One region of the Polaromonas sp. DSP2-3-2b2 genome, then DNA from elsewhere that is predicted to be linked to it. Evidence: predicted binding sites of a transcription regulator. Region 1 holds the regulator's gene; each other region holds the start of a gene.
The links. Region 1 encodes sigma-54, which starts transcription at its own class of promoters, with help from an activator protein. Its sites were predicted from a motif close to TGGCANGNAANCTGCTTT; they were not measured.

Region 1 (4,983 bases):
TCTGCAACTAGCGACGGTCCGCACGCTGGGCAGAGCACTCCGCGTGGGAGGAACTGCCCGGTGCAGCGCGTCTTGCGAAGGAAAGGCACGCTTCGTCGCAACGCGTGCCGACAGGAAAGAACTTTTAGTGTTCCGCTGGCCGCCGGTTATGCCGTCCAGCCATGATGTTTCGCAGGAAGTGCCTGGCAACGCAACGAAATGACCGTTTCCAACGCGAATTGGAATAACAGCCAGGGCAGGAAAACTTTGCAATGGGCCGTCCAGGTCATGCAACTCTGTTTGCGCGCTCCTGCGATTCTTGCGACCGGCGTGGCTACAATGGCAGAACCCATAGCTGCAAGATTCGTGCCTTATGAAACGCTCCTTTTGTTCTTTCCTCTTGATGGCCTTCCTCGCCGCAGGCGTGGCGCTGCCCGCTGCAGCCGAGAAGGCCGACCGCGACAAGCCGATGAATGCCGAGGCCGATGCCCTGCGCTATGACGACCTCAAGCAGACCAGCGTGTTCACCGGCAATGTCGTCATCACCAAGGGCACGACCATCATCCGCGGCGCACTGGTGGAGGTCAGCCAGGACCCCGAGGGCTACCAGCTGGCCGTGGCCACGGCGGCGCCGGGCAAGCTGGCCTACTACCGCAAGAAGCGCGACGGCGTCGATGAGTACATCGAAGGCGAAGGCGAGCGGATCGAATACGACAGCCGCGCCGACCTGGTGAAATTCATCAAGCGCGCCGTGGTGCGCCGCTTCAAGGGCGCGACGCTGAGCGACGAAACCACCGGCGGGCTGATCGTGTACGACAACAACACCGATGTGTTCACGGTCGACGCCGGCGCGCAAACCCGCACCGCCGACAATCCCGGCGGACGGGTTCGCGCCATGCTGTCGCCGCGCGGCACGGTGTCTGGCGCCACCGCCGCCCCGCCAGCCGGCGGACCGGCGCCCGTTTTACGCCCCAGCACCACGCTGGGCACGGGCGCAGCCCCGAAAGCACCTTGACCCCATGAATCGAGCGATTGAAAAAATACCTCCGCAGGAGGGCGCGGTTCGCCTCGACACGTCCAGCAGCCTGGTTGCCCACGGATTGCGAAAGTCCTACGGCAGCCGCCTGGTGGTGCAGGACGTGTCGCTGTCGGTGCAAAAAGGCGAGGTGGTCGGCCTGCTGGGCCCGAATGGCGCGGGCAAGACCACCTCGTTCTACATGATCGTCGGCTTGGTGCGCGCCGATGCGGGCGAGATTTCCATCGACGGCCAGCCGGTCGAGCACATGCCGATCCACAAGCGCGCGCGCCTGGGCCTGAGCTACCTGCCGCAGGAAGCGTCGATCTTTCGCAAACTCACAGTCCAGGAAAACGTTCGCGCCGTGCTGGAACTGCAGCGCGATGCCGCCGGCAAGCCGCTGGGCCGCGCCGAGCTGGAGTCGCGGCTCGATGCGCTGCTCAAGGACCTGCGCGTCGACCATCTGCGCGACTCGCCGGCCTTGTCGCTGTCGGGCGGCGAGCGCCGCCGCGTCGAGATTGCCAGAGCCCTGGCCACCCAGCCGCGCTTCATCCTGCTCGACGAGCCGTTTGCCGGCATCGACCCGATTGCCGTGATCGAGATCCAGCGCATCATCGGTTTTCTCAAGTCGCGCGGCATCGGCGTCTTGATCACCGACCACAACGTTCGCGAGACGCTGGGCATTTGCGATCACGCCTACATCATCAGCGACGGCCATGTGCTGGCCAACGGCACGCCGGCCGAGATCGTGAACAACACCGAGGTACGCCGGGTGTATTTGGGCGAACACTTCAAGATGTGATGCGCCAGTCATGAAACAAGGACTTTCACTGCGCGTTTCGCAGCACCTGGCGCTCACGCCGCAGCTGCAGCAGTCGATCCGGCTGCTGCAGCTCTCGACGCTGGAGCTGAGCCAGGAAGTCGAGCAGATGCTCGATGAAAACCCGTTTCTCGAACTGGCGGACGACAGCGCGCCGCGCGAGGAATTTGGCCTGGACCAGACCGACACCCCGGTCAGCCAGGACAGCCGCGAATTCGAGTCTGCTACGGATTCAATAGCTGTAAGCGCAGACACAGCAAGCGCAAGCGCATCAAAAGAGTCTGAAACCACAGCAGAGGCCGGCACCGAGGCCGCGCTGGAAGAAAGCTGGGAAGGCGATGGCTCGGTCGAGTCTTCGCCCGACGACAGCGAATGGGGCGGCGACGCACCAGCGCGCAAGAACAACCTGGACGACAGCAACGCCGAAGCGTCCGACCTGACCGGCGCGCACGAGTCGCTGCAAGACCACCTGCACCGGCAGGCGCTCGGCCTGCGCCTGTCCGAACTCGACCGCGCCGCCCTGCACTTCCTGATCGAGTCGCTCAACGACGACGGCTACCTCGAAGACAGCCTGGCGTCGCTCGCCGCCGGACTGGCCAGCGGCGACCCGGAGCAGGCCGAAGAACTGGAAGAGCAGTTCGCCATCGCCTTGCAACTGCTCCAGCACATGGAGCCTGCCGGCGTCGGCGCGCGCACCCTGGCCGAATGCCTGCGACTGCAACTGTTTGAGTGCAAGAACAGCCTGGAGTCGTGCGCCGCCATGGCGATCTGCCAGCAGCCGATGGAGTTGCTGGCCAAGCGCGATGTCAAGCGCCTGTCGCACCTGTGCAAATTCCCCGAAGACGCCATCAAGGGCGCGATTGGCCTGATCGCCCGGCTCGACCCCAAGCCCGGCCGGCGTTTTGCCAATGTCGAGCGCAACCTGATCGTTCCCGACGTGATCGTCGTCAAGGCCGGCCGGGGCTTCAAGGTCACGCTCAACAGCGACGTCATGCCCCGGCTGCGGGTCCACGACATCTACGCCAGCGCCCTGCGCCAGCACGGCGGCCGGGGCGGCGGCCAGGCGCTGCAGCAGCGGCTGCAGGAAGCGCGCTGGTTCATCAAGAACATCCAGCAACGTTTCGACACCATCCTGCGCGTCAGCAACGCCATCGTCGAGCGGCAAAAAAACTTCTTCACCCACGGCGAGCTCGCCATGCGGCCGCTGGTGCTGCGCGAGATCGCCGACGAACTGGGCCTGCACGAATCGACGATTTCGCGCGTCACCACCGCCAAGTACATGGGCACGCCGTTTGGCACCTTCGAGCTGAAGTATTTCTTTGGCTCGGGCCTGGGCACCGAGAGCGGCGGCAATGCGTCCAGCACCGCCGTGCGCGCGCTGATCAAGCAGTTCATAGCAATCGAAAGCCCGAAAAAGCCGCTCAGCGACAGCCAGATTTCCGAAATGCTCAAGGAGCAAGGCATCGAATGCGCCCGCCGCACGGTGGCCAAATACCGCGAGGCGTTGCGCATCGCGCCCACGAATTTACGCAAAGCGCTGTGATGTTGCCCCCACGGTCGTTCGCTTCGCGTAACTCCCTGCCCCCCCGAGGGGGCCGCTGCGCCTGCGGTCTGGCAAAGCCAGTCCCGCGGCCCCTGCTGGTGGGGAGCGACACGCTGCATCCTTGCCACTGCGTGTGGTTCGCTCTTTATCCGTTCGCCCTGATGTAGATACGGGTTCTACCCAACAAAGCTGCGGCTCCTCACAATCAGCCCAGCACAGTGAGATAACTTATGAACCAACTCCAACTCTTCCTCCCCTGCGCCGCCGGCGTCGAGAACCTGCTGGCCGCCGAAGTCCGGCGCATCACCGGCATCGAGGGCAAGGCCTGGCGCGCCGGCGTGCAGCTGCAGGGCTCGTGGCGCGAAGCGCTGCAGCTCAACCTGCACAGCCGCCTGGCCCAGCGCGTGCTGATCGAGCTGCAGCACGGCACCTACCGCAGCGAGCAGGACCTGTACAACGCGGCGGCCAGCGTCGCCTGGGAAATCTGGTTCACGCCCGCGCAGACCTTCAAGGTCGAGATCACCGCCCAGCACAGCCCGCTGCAAAGCCTGAACTTTGCCGCGCTCAAGATCAAGGACGCGATTGCCGACCGCTTCCGGCACAAGTTCAACGACGTGCGCCCCAGCGTCGATACCCGCTGGCCCGACGTGCGCGTGTATGTGCACCTCACCACCGACACCGTGACGGTGTACATCGACACCTCGGGCGAGCCGCTGTTCAAGCGCGGCTGGCGCGAGGACAAGGGCGACGCGCCGCTCAAGGAAACGCTGGCCGCCGCGATGATCGCCGCCAGCGGCTGGGACCAGCTGTGCAAGGACGGCGTGCCGCTGTACGACCCGTGCTGCGGCTCGGGCACCATCGTCATCGAGGCGGCGCAGATCGCCTGCAACATCGCGCCGGGCATCAACCGCCGCTTTGCCTTCCAGAAGTATTTGCCCTTCCAGGGCCACGTGTGGGAAGGCCTGCTCGACCAGGCCGAAGCGGCGATTACCGAACCCACGGCGCCGGTGTTCGGCAGCGATGTGTCCTTCCGCATGGTCGATTTTGCCGAGCGCAATGCCGAACGCGCCGGCGTCGCGCATGCGGTGCAGGTGCGCGGCGGCGACGCGCTGCAGCGCATGCCGCCCGCGCCGAGCGGCGTGATGCTGGTGAACCCGCCGTACGGCGAGCGCATCGACGTGGCGGGCGTGGCTGGCACCAGCGGCGTGCAGCAGCGCGAGCAGCGGCGTTCGCAATTCCAGGGTCAGAGCGTTGATGAATTCGGCCAGCCGGTGGTGCGCCAGGAACGGGACAGCCGCCAGGGCCGCAATGAACGCAACGAGCACGACAGCCGCGATGAAACAGGCTTCGAGCCGCCGCGCGACCGCTCGGCCAACCCCGGCCGCGAGCAGGCGCAAAACGCCTGGGGCGAGGAAGCCTCCGACTTCTTCCCGCAACTGGCCGCGCACTGGAAGAAAAACTACGCCGGCTGGACCGCCCACGTGCTCACGCCCGACCTGAAATTGCCCAACAAGATGCGCCTGAAGGAGTCGCGCCGCGTGCCGATGTGGAACGGCCCGATCGAATGCCGGCTGTTCCGCTTCGACATGGTGGCCGGCTCGGCGCGCGGCAAACCGGCGGATCAGC
Region 2 (4,983 bases), on a different contig from region 1:
GCGACGTCGCCATGACCTGGCACGGCTTGCGCCAGCAGACCGAGAAAACCGCCGCCGATGGCGTGATGCGCCCGAGCCGCTGCCTGGCCGACTTTGTTGCGCCTAAGGTGCTGACTCCTGAATTGATAGCTGCTCGCGCAGATGCAGCAAGCGCAAAAAGCCGAAAAGACTCGAAAATTGCCGACTACATCGGGGTTTTCGCCGTCACCGCCGGCCTGGGCGCCGAGAAAAAGGAAAGGCAGTTCGTGGCCGAGCATGACGACTACTCGTCGATCATGTTCAAGTCGCTCGCCGACCGGCTGGCCGAGGCCTTCGCCGAAGCCCTGCACCAGCGCGTGCGCCGCGACTTGTGGGGCTACGCGCCAGCCGAAGCGCTGGACAAAAACGCGATGCTCGCCGAGCAATACCAGGGCATCCGTCCCGCGCCCGGCTACCCGGCCTGCCCGGACCACAGCGTCAAGAAGGACATGTTCGAATTGCTGAAAGCCGAAGACATCGGCATGGCGCTGACGGAAAGCCTGGCGATGACGCCGGCGGCCAGCGTCAGCGGCTTTTACCTCAGTCATCCGCAAAGCACCTATTTCAGCGTCGGCAAGATCGGCGACGACCAGCTGCAGGACCTCGCCAAGCGGCGCGGCGCCCGGGCAGAAGACCTGGCACGGCTGCTGGCGCCCAACCTCTGACGACGCCCGGCGCGTTTGTTCAGTGCGCGGCGTTGAGCGCGCGCCGGTACTGCACCGCCTCGGCCACATGCGTGACCTGCACGGTTTTGGCGCCTGCCAGGTCGGCAACGGTGCGCGCCACCTTCAGGCAGCGGTGAATGCCCCGGCCCGACCAGCCCAGCCGCGTCGCCGCCACATGGAGGAACTTGGCCGCTGCCGGGTCCATCTGGCACTGCGCATCGATGGCCTGGCCGTCGAGCGCCTGGTTGGCGCTGCCCTGGCGGTCCATCGCGCGCGACCTGGCCTGGGCCACCCGGCTGCGCACCGCCTCGGTGGACTCGCCCGGCGGCGCGTTCACCAGCTCATCGGCCGCCAGGCTGCCGACCTCCACATGCAGGTCGATGCGGTCGAGCAGCGGTCCGCTGAGCTTGCCCTGGTAGCGCGACACGACTTCAGGTGAGCAGCGGCAGGCGCGCAGGCTGGAGCCCAGGTAGCCGCACGGGCAGGGGTTCATGGCGGCAATCAGCTGAAAGCGCGCCGGAAACTCGGCGCGGCTGGCGGCCCGTGAGATGGTGATGGTGCCCGACTCCAGCGGCTCGCGCAGGGCTTCGAGCGCGGCGCGCGGGAATTCAGGCAGCTCGTCGAGAAACAGCACGCCGCGATGCGCCAGCGAAATTTCACCCGGCCTGGGCGGCGAGCCGCCGCCCACCAGCGCCACCGCGCTGGCCGTGTGGTGCGGCGCGCAGGTCGGCCGCACCGCCCAATGGTCCAGCGTGAAGCGCCCGCCCAGCGAGGCGACGGCGGCGGTTTCCAGCGCTTCGTCGGTGGTCATGGCGGGCAGCAGGCCGGCAAAGCGCTGCGCCAGCATCGACTTGCCCGAGCCCGGAGCGCCGACCATCAAAATACTGTGCCCGCCGGCCGCCGCGATCTCCAGTGCGCGGCGCGCGGCGGCCTGGCCCTTGACATCGGCCAGGTCGGCGTAGGCGGGTTGCCGCGAAGGCGCGCTGGACGCCACGCGGGTCCAGCCATCCGCGATTTCGGGAACGGCATCACCCGGCAAAAACTGCCGGACCACGTCGAGCAGATGCAGCGCGCGGTAGACCTCGGCCTGCGGCACCAGCGCCGCCTCCTGCGCGCTGCCTTCGGGCAGCACCAGCCGGGGCAGTTTTTGCGGCGTGCCGCGCGCCGGCCGGGCAATGGCCAGGCTCATGGCCAGGGAGCCGCGCACCGGCCGCAGGTCGCCGCCCAGCGACAGTTCGCCGGCAAACTCATAGCCCGCCAGCTTGCGCGCATCGATCTGGCCGCTGGCCGCCAGGATGCCGAGCGCAATCGGCAGGTCGAAGCGGCCCGAGTCCTTGGGCAGGTCGGCGGGCGCCAGGTTGACCGTGATGCGCTTGTTGCCCGGAAACTCCAGTCCGGCATTCTGGATGGCCGAGCGCACGCGTTCCCGCGCTTCCTTGACCTCGGTATCGGCCAGCCCGACCAGCGTGAAGCTCGGCAAACCATTGGCCAGGTGCACTTCAACGCACACCGGACGCGCTTCAAGCCCCAGCAAGGCACGGCTGTGCACTAAAGACAGACTCATTCGGTGACTTTCCTATAAATGCATCAAAGTCGTGCACAAAGAGTGCGTCAAAATGGTGCGTAACAACTTGTAAAGCTCTAGCGTAACCCGGTGGCCGATGAAACCAGCCGGGCGCTCGCAGGCGACGCAAAAATAGCTGGCACGGTCCCTGCTAAAGAAGTTCCGCCAACTTTAAAAAATTTTCGGGGATTCCATGAAATCAATCGTCGTCACCCTCGTTGATAGCGGCCGCTTTCGCATCAAGAACACGCTGGACGTGATGCCTACAACAACCCTGTAATGCGCCGGCAGCGCCACCCGATTGCTGCCTTGTCATTCATCCTGGAGGAAAACTGAAATGAAACTCGTTACTGCCATCATCAAACCGTTCAAGCTGGACGAGGTGCGCGAAGCCCTCTCGGGCATGGGCGTGCAGGGCATCACCGTGACCGAAGTCAAGGGCTTCGGCCGGCAAAAAGGCCATACCGAGCTGTACCGGGGCGCTGAATACGTCGTCGATTTCCTGCCCAAGGTCAAGATTGAAGCGGCTGTGTCCGACGACCTGGTGGACCGGGTGATCGAAGCCATCGAGACGTCGGCGCGCACCGGCAAGATCGGCGACGGCAAGGTTTTCGTCTACGACCTGGAGCAGGTCGTGCGCATCCGCACCGGCGAGACCGGCAAGGAAGCCCTCTGACATTCACCCTCCTGAAAATAAAAAAGAGAAACATCGCCATGAAAAAACTGATTGCCTCCCTGCTGCTGGGATTAAGCTTGCTCGGCACGGGCGTGACCGCCCTGGCGCAGACCCCGGCCGAAGCGCCTGCCGCGACGGCCTCTGCCGCAGCGCCTGCCGATGTCGCCGCGCCTGCGCCCGCCGCTGCCGTTGCAGCTCCGGCTGCTGAAGCTGCCGATGCCGCCGCCGCGCCGGCCCCCGTTCCCAACAAGGGCGACACTGCCTGGATGATGGTCTCGACCATCCTGGTGATCCTGATGGTCGTTCCCGGCCTGGCGCTGTTTTACGGCGGCCTGGTGCGCAGCAAGAACATGCTGTCGGTGCTGATGCAGGTCATGGTGACGTTCTCGCTGATCGTCGTGCTGTGGTTCATCTACGGCTACAGCCTGGCCTTCACCGAGGGCAGCGCCTTCATCGGCGGCTTTGACAGGCTGTTCATGAAAAGCATCTGGGACAACGCCGCCGGCACCTTCGCCAATGCGGCGACCTTCAGCAAGGGCGTCGTGATTCCCGAGATCGTGTTCGCCGCCTTCCAGGCGACCTTTGCCGGCATCACCTGCTGCCTGATCGTCGGCGCCTTTGCCGAGCGCATCAAGTTCTCCGCCGTGCTGCTCTTCATGGTCATCTGGTTCACCTTCAGCTATGCGCCGATGGCCCACATGGTCTGGTTCTGGATGGGCCCTGACGCCTACACCAGCGCCGAAGTGGTTGACGCCATGACCGGCAAGGCCGGCTACATCTGGCAGTCGGGCGCGCTGGACTTTGCCGGCGGCACTGTGGTGCACATCAATGCCGCCGTGGCCGGTCTGGTCGGCGCCTTCATGGTCGGCAAGCGCATTGGCTACGGCAAGGAAGCCATGGCGCCGCACAGCCTGACGCTGACGATGGTGGGCGCTTCGCTGCTGTGGGTCGGCTGGTTCGGCTTCAACGCCGGCTCGGCGCTGGAAGCCAACGGCTTTGCCGCCCTGGCCTTCATCAACACGCTCGGCGCTGCCGCTGCTGCCGTGCTGGCCTGGTGTGTCGGTGAAGCGCTGATGAAGGGCAAGGCCTCGATGCTGGGCGCCGCGTCCGGCTGCGTGGCCGGTCTGGTCGCCATCACCCCCGCCGCCGGCAATGTCGGCATCGGCGGCGGCCTGGTGATCGGTTTTGCCGCCGGTTTTGCCTGCCTCTGGGGCGTGCATGGCCTGAAAAAACTGCTCGGCGCCGACGACTCGCTCGACGTGTTCGGCGTGCATGGCGTGGGCGGCATCGTCGGCGCCTTGCTGACCGGCGTGTTCAACTCGCCGGCCCTGGGCGGTCCTGGCTTTGTCGCTGACTGGGTGACCGTGGCCATGGTGGCGCCCGCCGACTATTCCATCGTGTCGCAGGTCTGGATCCAGGCCAAGGCCGTCCTGATCACCATCGTGTGGTCGGGCGTCGTGTCCTTCATCGCCTTCAAGGTGGTTGACCTGACCATCGGCCTGCGCGTCAGCGAAGAAGACGAGCGCGAAGGCCTGGACATCACGGCGCATGGCGAAACCGCCTACAACCGTTAAGCACGGTGCTGTGAACTGACAAAAATCTCCTTGGGAAGTTCGGCCCGCTGGTCTCAAGCCAGCGGGCCTTTTTTTGTCGTTACAGTCGCAGGCGTGGCGGACCCCTTCACCCAACCGCACGGCCTCAAGGAGAAATGCATGCCCTGGAAAACCGCCATTTCACAGCCCAGCGAACTGGGCGAATCGCCGTTCTGGCACCCTGACGAGCAGCGCCTGTACTGGGTGGACATTGCTGCCCGGCAGGTCTGCCGCTCAACGGTTCCGGCCGGCACCGTCGAGCGCTGGACGCTGCCGTCCGAGCCTGGCTGCATCGCGCCGGCGCGCACCGGGGGCACAAACACCGGGTTGGTCATCGCCCTGCGGGGCGGCATCTACCGCGCCCGGCAATGGGGCGGCGCGCTGGCGCTGCTTGCGCCCGCGCTGCACGACGCGGCCACCACGCGCTTCAACGACGGCAAGGCCGATCCGCTGGGCCGCTTCTGGGCC
Region 3 (4,983 bases), on a different contig from region 1:
TGTTTTACTGAGCGCCAGCGGCTCAATCGAGGGTTGCAGCACGCAATGCGGCGCAAAGCTGTCCATGGCGCTGAAAGAACCTACACGGTAGGCTTCCTGCTGCGCCTGCGCCATGTTGCGCGCCACCGGGTAGCCCCAGGCCTTGCCCAGCGCATCTTCATCGGGTGCTGCCTGTGTCACTGCCGCCAGTCCTGACAGCAGTGCGGCGGCAACAAAGGACAAGAGGTTTTTCATGGTGGGAACACAAAGTGACAAATGCATCAGTGTGCCATGAGGGTGCGACGCGTCAGCCCCACGGGTTTGCGGGATCAGAACAAAAAGTAGCGCTGCGTCATCGGCAGGCTGGCGGCTGGCTCGCAGCTCAAGAGCTGGCCGTCGGCGCGCACCAGGTAGGTCTGGGCATCAATTTCCATTTTCGGCAGGTAATGGTTATGGACCATGTGCTGCTTGCGCACGCCCCGGATGTTCTTCACCGCGCTGAGCGTCTTGGCCAGGCCAAAGCGCTCCTGGATGCCGGCGGCCAGCCCGGCCTGCGAGACGAAGGTCAGCGAACCCTTGGCCACCGCGCCGCCGAACGCCCCGAACATCGGCCGGTAATGCACCGGCTGTGGTGTGGGAATCGACGCGTTGGGATCGCCCATGGCGGCCATCGCGATGAAACCGCCTTTCAGGATGATCGACGGCTTGATGCCGAAAAACGCAGGTTTCCAAACCACCAGGTCGGCGAACTTGCCGACTTCAACGGAGCCGACCTCGTGCGAGATGCCGTGGGCAATCGCCGGGTTGATGGTGTATTTACTGATGTAGCGCTTGACGCGGAAATTGTCGTGGCGCTCGGTGTCGCCCGGCAGCTTGCCGCGCTGCTGCTTCATCTTGTGCGCGTTTTGCCAGGTGCGGATGATGACTTCGCCGACCCGGCCCATGGCCTGGCTGTCGCTGGACATCATGCTGATGGCGCCCAGGTCGTGCAGGATGTCCTCTGCGGCAATCGTTTCCTTGCGGATGCGGCTTTCGGCAAAGGCCAGGTCTTCGGCAATCGACGGATCGAGGTGGTGGCAGACCATCAGCATGTCCACATGCTCGTCGAGCGTGTTGACGGTGTAGGGCATGGTCGGGTTGGTGGACGAAGGCAGAAAGTTCACCTCGCCGACCACGCGCAGGATGTCGGGCGCATGGCCGCCGCCCGCGCCTTCGGTGTGAAACGCGCACAAGCTGCGGCCCTTGGTCGCGGCAATGGTGTTCTCGACAAAGCCCGATTCGTTGAGCGTGTCGCTGTGAATGGCGACCTGCACGTCAAGCTCCTCGGCCACGTCCAGGCAGTTGCTGATGGCGGCTGGCGTCGTGCCCCAGTCCTCGTGCAGTTTCAGCCCGATCACGCCGGCGTTGACCTGCTCGTGCAGCGCGGCCGGCAGGCTGGCGTTGCCCTTGCCCAGAAAGCCCAGGTTCATCGGGAAGGCATCGGCGGCCTGCAGCATGCGCTCGATGTTGCACGGTCCGGGCGTGCAGGTGGTGGCAAAGGTGCCGGTGGCCGGGCCGGTGCCGCCGCCCATCATGGTGGTGACGCCGCTGGTCAATGCTTCCTCGATCTGCTGCGGGCAGATGAAGTGGATGTGCGAATCAATGCCGCCGGCCGTCACGATCATGCCTTCGCAGCTGATGATCTCGGTGCCGGGGCCGATGATGATGTCCACGCCCGGCTGCACGTCGGGGTTGCCGGCCTTGCCGATGGCGGCAATGCGCCCGCCCTTCAGGCCAATGTCGGCCTTGACGATACCCCAGTGGTCGAGGATCAGCGCATTCGTCATCACCGTGTCCATGGCGCCTTCGGCATTGGTTCTTTGCGACTGGGCCATGCCGTCACGGATCGTCTTGCCGCCGCCGAACTTGACTTCCTCGCCATAGCTGCCGGCGCGCAGTGTGTAGTCGGCCTCGACCTCAATCAGCAGGTCGGTGTCGGCCAGCCGCAACCGATCGCCCACCGTGGGGCCGAAGATTTCGGCATAGGCGCGTCTGCCAATCGTTGCCATCAAAGCGCTCCCTGAATCAGGCCGCGAAAGCCGAAGATGTTGCGCTCGCCGGCGTAGTCCACCAGCTCCACCGTTCGTTGCTGGCCCGGTTCGAAACGCACCGCCGCGCCCGACGTGATGTTGAGCCGCATGCCGCGCGCGGCAATCCGGTCAAAACCCAGCGCCGCGTTGGTTTCCGCAAAGTGGTAATGCGAGCCGACCTGGATCGGCCGGTCGGTGGTGTTTTGCACCACCAAGGTGATCGTGCGCCGGCCTTCGTTGAGGAGATGGTCGGGGCCGTCGGTAAAGAGTTCGCCGGGTGTCATCTAACGGGTACTCCGCTGAACCTATTTGCCGCCGCGCGACATCCAGATCGCGGTGGCCATCATGATGCCCAGGACTGCAAAACCCCAAGCATCCGTCGCATGCCAGTGCGTGCCATCCATGGCATGTCCATCATGGCCAAAAGCGGCGTTTGCGCTCATGGTTATTGCAGTAGCCGCTATTATTTTCATAGTCGTACTTGTTTTCATGGTTTGTATGCTGCGCTCTACACAATCGGCTGATGGACGGTCACCAGCTTGGTGCCGTCGGGAAAGGTGGCCTCGACCTGGATGTCGGGAATCAGCTCGGCAATGCCGTCCATCACGTCGGCGCGGGTCAGGATGGTGCGGCCCTCGCTCATGAGCTGGGCCACGGTCTTGCCGTCGCGCGCGCCTTCCATCACGGCCGCGCTGATCAGCGCCACGGCTTCGGGGTAGTTGAGCTTCAGGCCACGGGCGCGGCGCCGCTCGGCCAGCAGCGAAGCGGTAAAGATCAGCAGCTTGTCTTTTTCGCGGGGGGTCAGTTCCATGGGGCTCTTTCGGGTTCGGCTTTTTTAAAATTGCAAGATTGGTGCCACCCGCCTTTTGGGCGTTAGCCAGGTGCGGCGCGCAGGTGGCACAGAAGGTGCAGCAAGCACCGGCTATTTAACTTTCACCCGACCTGCCGCCATTTTTTGTTCATGAAAACTGCCGCCACGCCTTTACCGCCACCGCCTCCCCCGGCCCCGCCGGACAAGGGGCGGGGCTCCGGCGTCGAAGTGGCGGTGCAGCGCATCATCAAGGTCCGCCGCGACTACAACAGCTGGGTTGCCAGCGAAACCAAGGAAGACTATGCGCTGCGCTTCACGCCGCAAAGCTTTCGCAAATGGTCTGAATGGCGGGTGGCCAACACCGCGTTTGGCGCGGCGTCGTTCCTGATTCTGGAGGCCGTGGGCGCAACGCTGCTGGTCAAGTACGGCTTTACCAATGCCTTCTGGGCCATCGTGGCGACGGGGCTGATCATTTTACTGGCCGGCCTGCCGATCAGCATCTATGCCGCGCGTTATGGCGTGGACATGGACTTGCTGACGCGCGGCGCTGGTTTCGGCTACATCGGCTCGACGCTGACGTCGCTGATCTACGCGTCGTTCACCTTCATTTTCTTTGCGCTCGAAGCGGCCGTGATGGCCTATGCGCTGGAGCTGGCTTTCGGGATTCCGCCCACATGGGGATATCTGGTTTGCGCGCTGGTGGTGATTCCGCTGGTGACTCACGGCGTTTCGACCATCAGCCGGCTGCAGGTCTGGACGCAGGCCTTGTGGCTGGTGATGCTGGTCGTGCCTTTCGTTTATGTTTTTGTGCTCGCTCCTGGTGCGTTTTCAGGCGTTGTCGATTACGCCGGCGAAAAGGGGCGCAGCGGCGTGTTTGATTTGCACTTGTTTGGTGCTGCTTTGACGGTCGGCATCGCATTGATTACCCAGATGGGCGAGCAGGCCGACTATTTGCGCTTCATGCCGGTGCAGACCCCCGCCAACCGCTGGCGCTGGTGGGCTGGAGTGCTGGTCGGCGGGCCGGGCTGGGTGCTGCTGGGCGTGGTCAAGATGCTGGGCGGCGCGCTGCTGGCTTATCTGGCAATTTCCAACATGGTGCCGCTGGACCGGGCCGTGGACCCGAACCAGATGTACCTGGCAGCTTATGAATACGTGTTTCCCAACTACGGCTGGGCGGTCGGCGCGACGGCGCTGTTTGTCGTGGTGTCGCAACTCAAGATCAATGTGACCAATGCCTATGCCGGCTCGCTGGCCTGGTCGAACTTTTTCTCGCGCCTGACGCACAGCCATCCGGGACGCGTGGTCTGGCTGGTGTTCAACACCGCCATTGCCTTCATGCTGATGGAAATGAATGTGTTCCAGGCGCTGGGCGAGGTGCTCGGGCTGTATTCGAACATCGCTATTGCCTGGGTGATGGCGGTGGTGGCTGACCTGGTCATCAACAAGCCGCTGGGCCTGTCGCCCAAAGGCATCGAGTTCAAGCGCGCCCATCTGTACGACATCAACCCGGTCGGCGTGGGCGCGATGGCGCTGGCGTCGCTGCTGTCGATTACGGCGCATCTGGGCTTGTATGGCGAACTGGCACAGGCGTTTTCGGCAGTGATCGCCATGACGACCGCGTTTGTCGCGGCGCCGCTGATCGCCTGGGCGACGAAGGGGCGTTATTACATCGCGCGCAACTCCGATTCGGCGCTCTACCAGCGCCAGGCCACCCAGCGCTGTGTGATTTGCGAGCGCAGCTATGAAGGCCCCGACATGGCGCATTGCCCGGCCTACCAGGGCCTGATCTGTTCGCTGTGTTGCACGCTGGACGCGCGCTGCGGCGACCTGTGCAAGCCCCATGCGCGCGTGTCCGTGCAGTGGTCGGCTGCGCTGCGCTGGCTGCTGCCGCGCCGCATCTGGCCGTATCTGGACACCGGCCTGAGCCACTTTTTGCTGCTGATGGGGATCATCGTGCCGCTGCTGGCGGCCATGTTCGGCCTGCTGTACCGCCAGGAAATCACCTTGCTGGCCGAACTGGCGGCGTCCGAATCGGCCTTGCGCTCCGGGTTTCTGAAGGCCTACATGGCGCTGCTGGTGATGGCAGGGCTGGTCGCCTGGTGGCTGGTGCTGGCGCACAAGAGC

Region 2: the regulator sigma-54 is predicted to act here: its motif matches at 2,385-2,402, upstream of glnK (P-II family nitrogen regulator).
Region 3: the regulator sigma-54 is predicted to act here: its motif matches at 2,889-2,906, upstream of ACP7AD_RS00835 (urease subunit gamma).

What each region holds. Positions count from the first base shown of each region.
Region 1 is NZ_JAFCTH010000023.1:5,464-10,446, reverse strand. It holds gene lptA (lipopolysaccharide transport periplasmic protein LptA) at 353-994, shown strand; gene lptB (LPS export ABC transporter ATP-binding protein) at 999-1,796, shown strand; gene ACP7AD_RS15690 (RNA polymerase factor sigma-54) at 1,807-3,357, shown strand; gene ACP7AD_RS15685 (THUMP domain-containing class I SAM-dependent RNA methyltransferase) at 3,588-4,983, shown strand, end outside.
Region 2 is NZ_JAFCTH010000012.1:91,300-96,282, reverse strand. It holds gene metH (methionine synthase) at 1-683, shown strand, start outside; gene ACP7AD_RS11975 (YifB family Mg chelatase-like AAA ATPase) at 703-2,247, opposite strand; gene glnK (P-II family nitrogen regulator) at 2,585-2,923, shown strand; gene amt (ammonium transporter) at 2,962-4,497, shown strand; gene ACP7AD_RS11960 (SMP-30/gluconolactonase/LRE family protein) at 4,636-4,983, shown strand, end outside.
Region 3 is NZ_JAFCTH010000001.1:176,506-181,488, reverse strand. It holds gene ACP7AD_RS00855 (serine hydrolase domain-containing protein) at 1-234, opposite strand, end outside; gene ureC (urease subunit alpha) at 309-2,027, opposite strand; gene ACP7AD_RS00845 (urease subunit beta) at 2,027-2,332, opposite strand; gene ACP7AD_RS00840 (hypothetical protein) at 2,354-2,491, opposite strand; gene ACP7AD_RS00835 (urease subunit gamma) at 2,557-2,859, opposite strand; gene ACP7AD_RS00830 (hybrid sensor histidine kinase/response regulator) at 3,010-4,983, shown strand, end outside.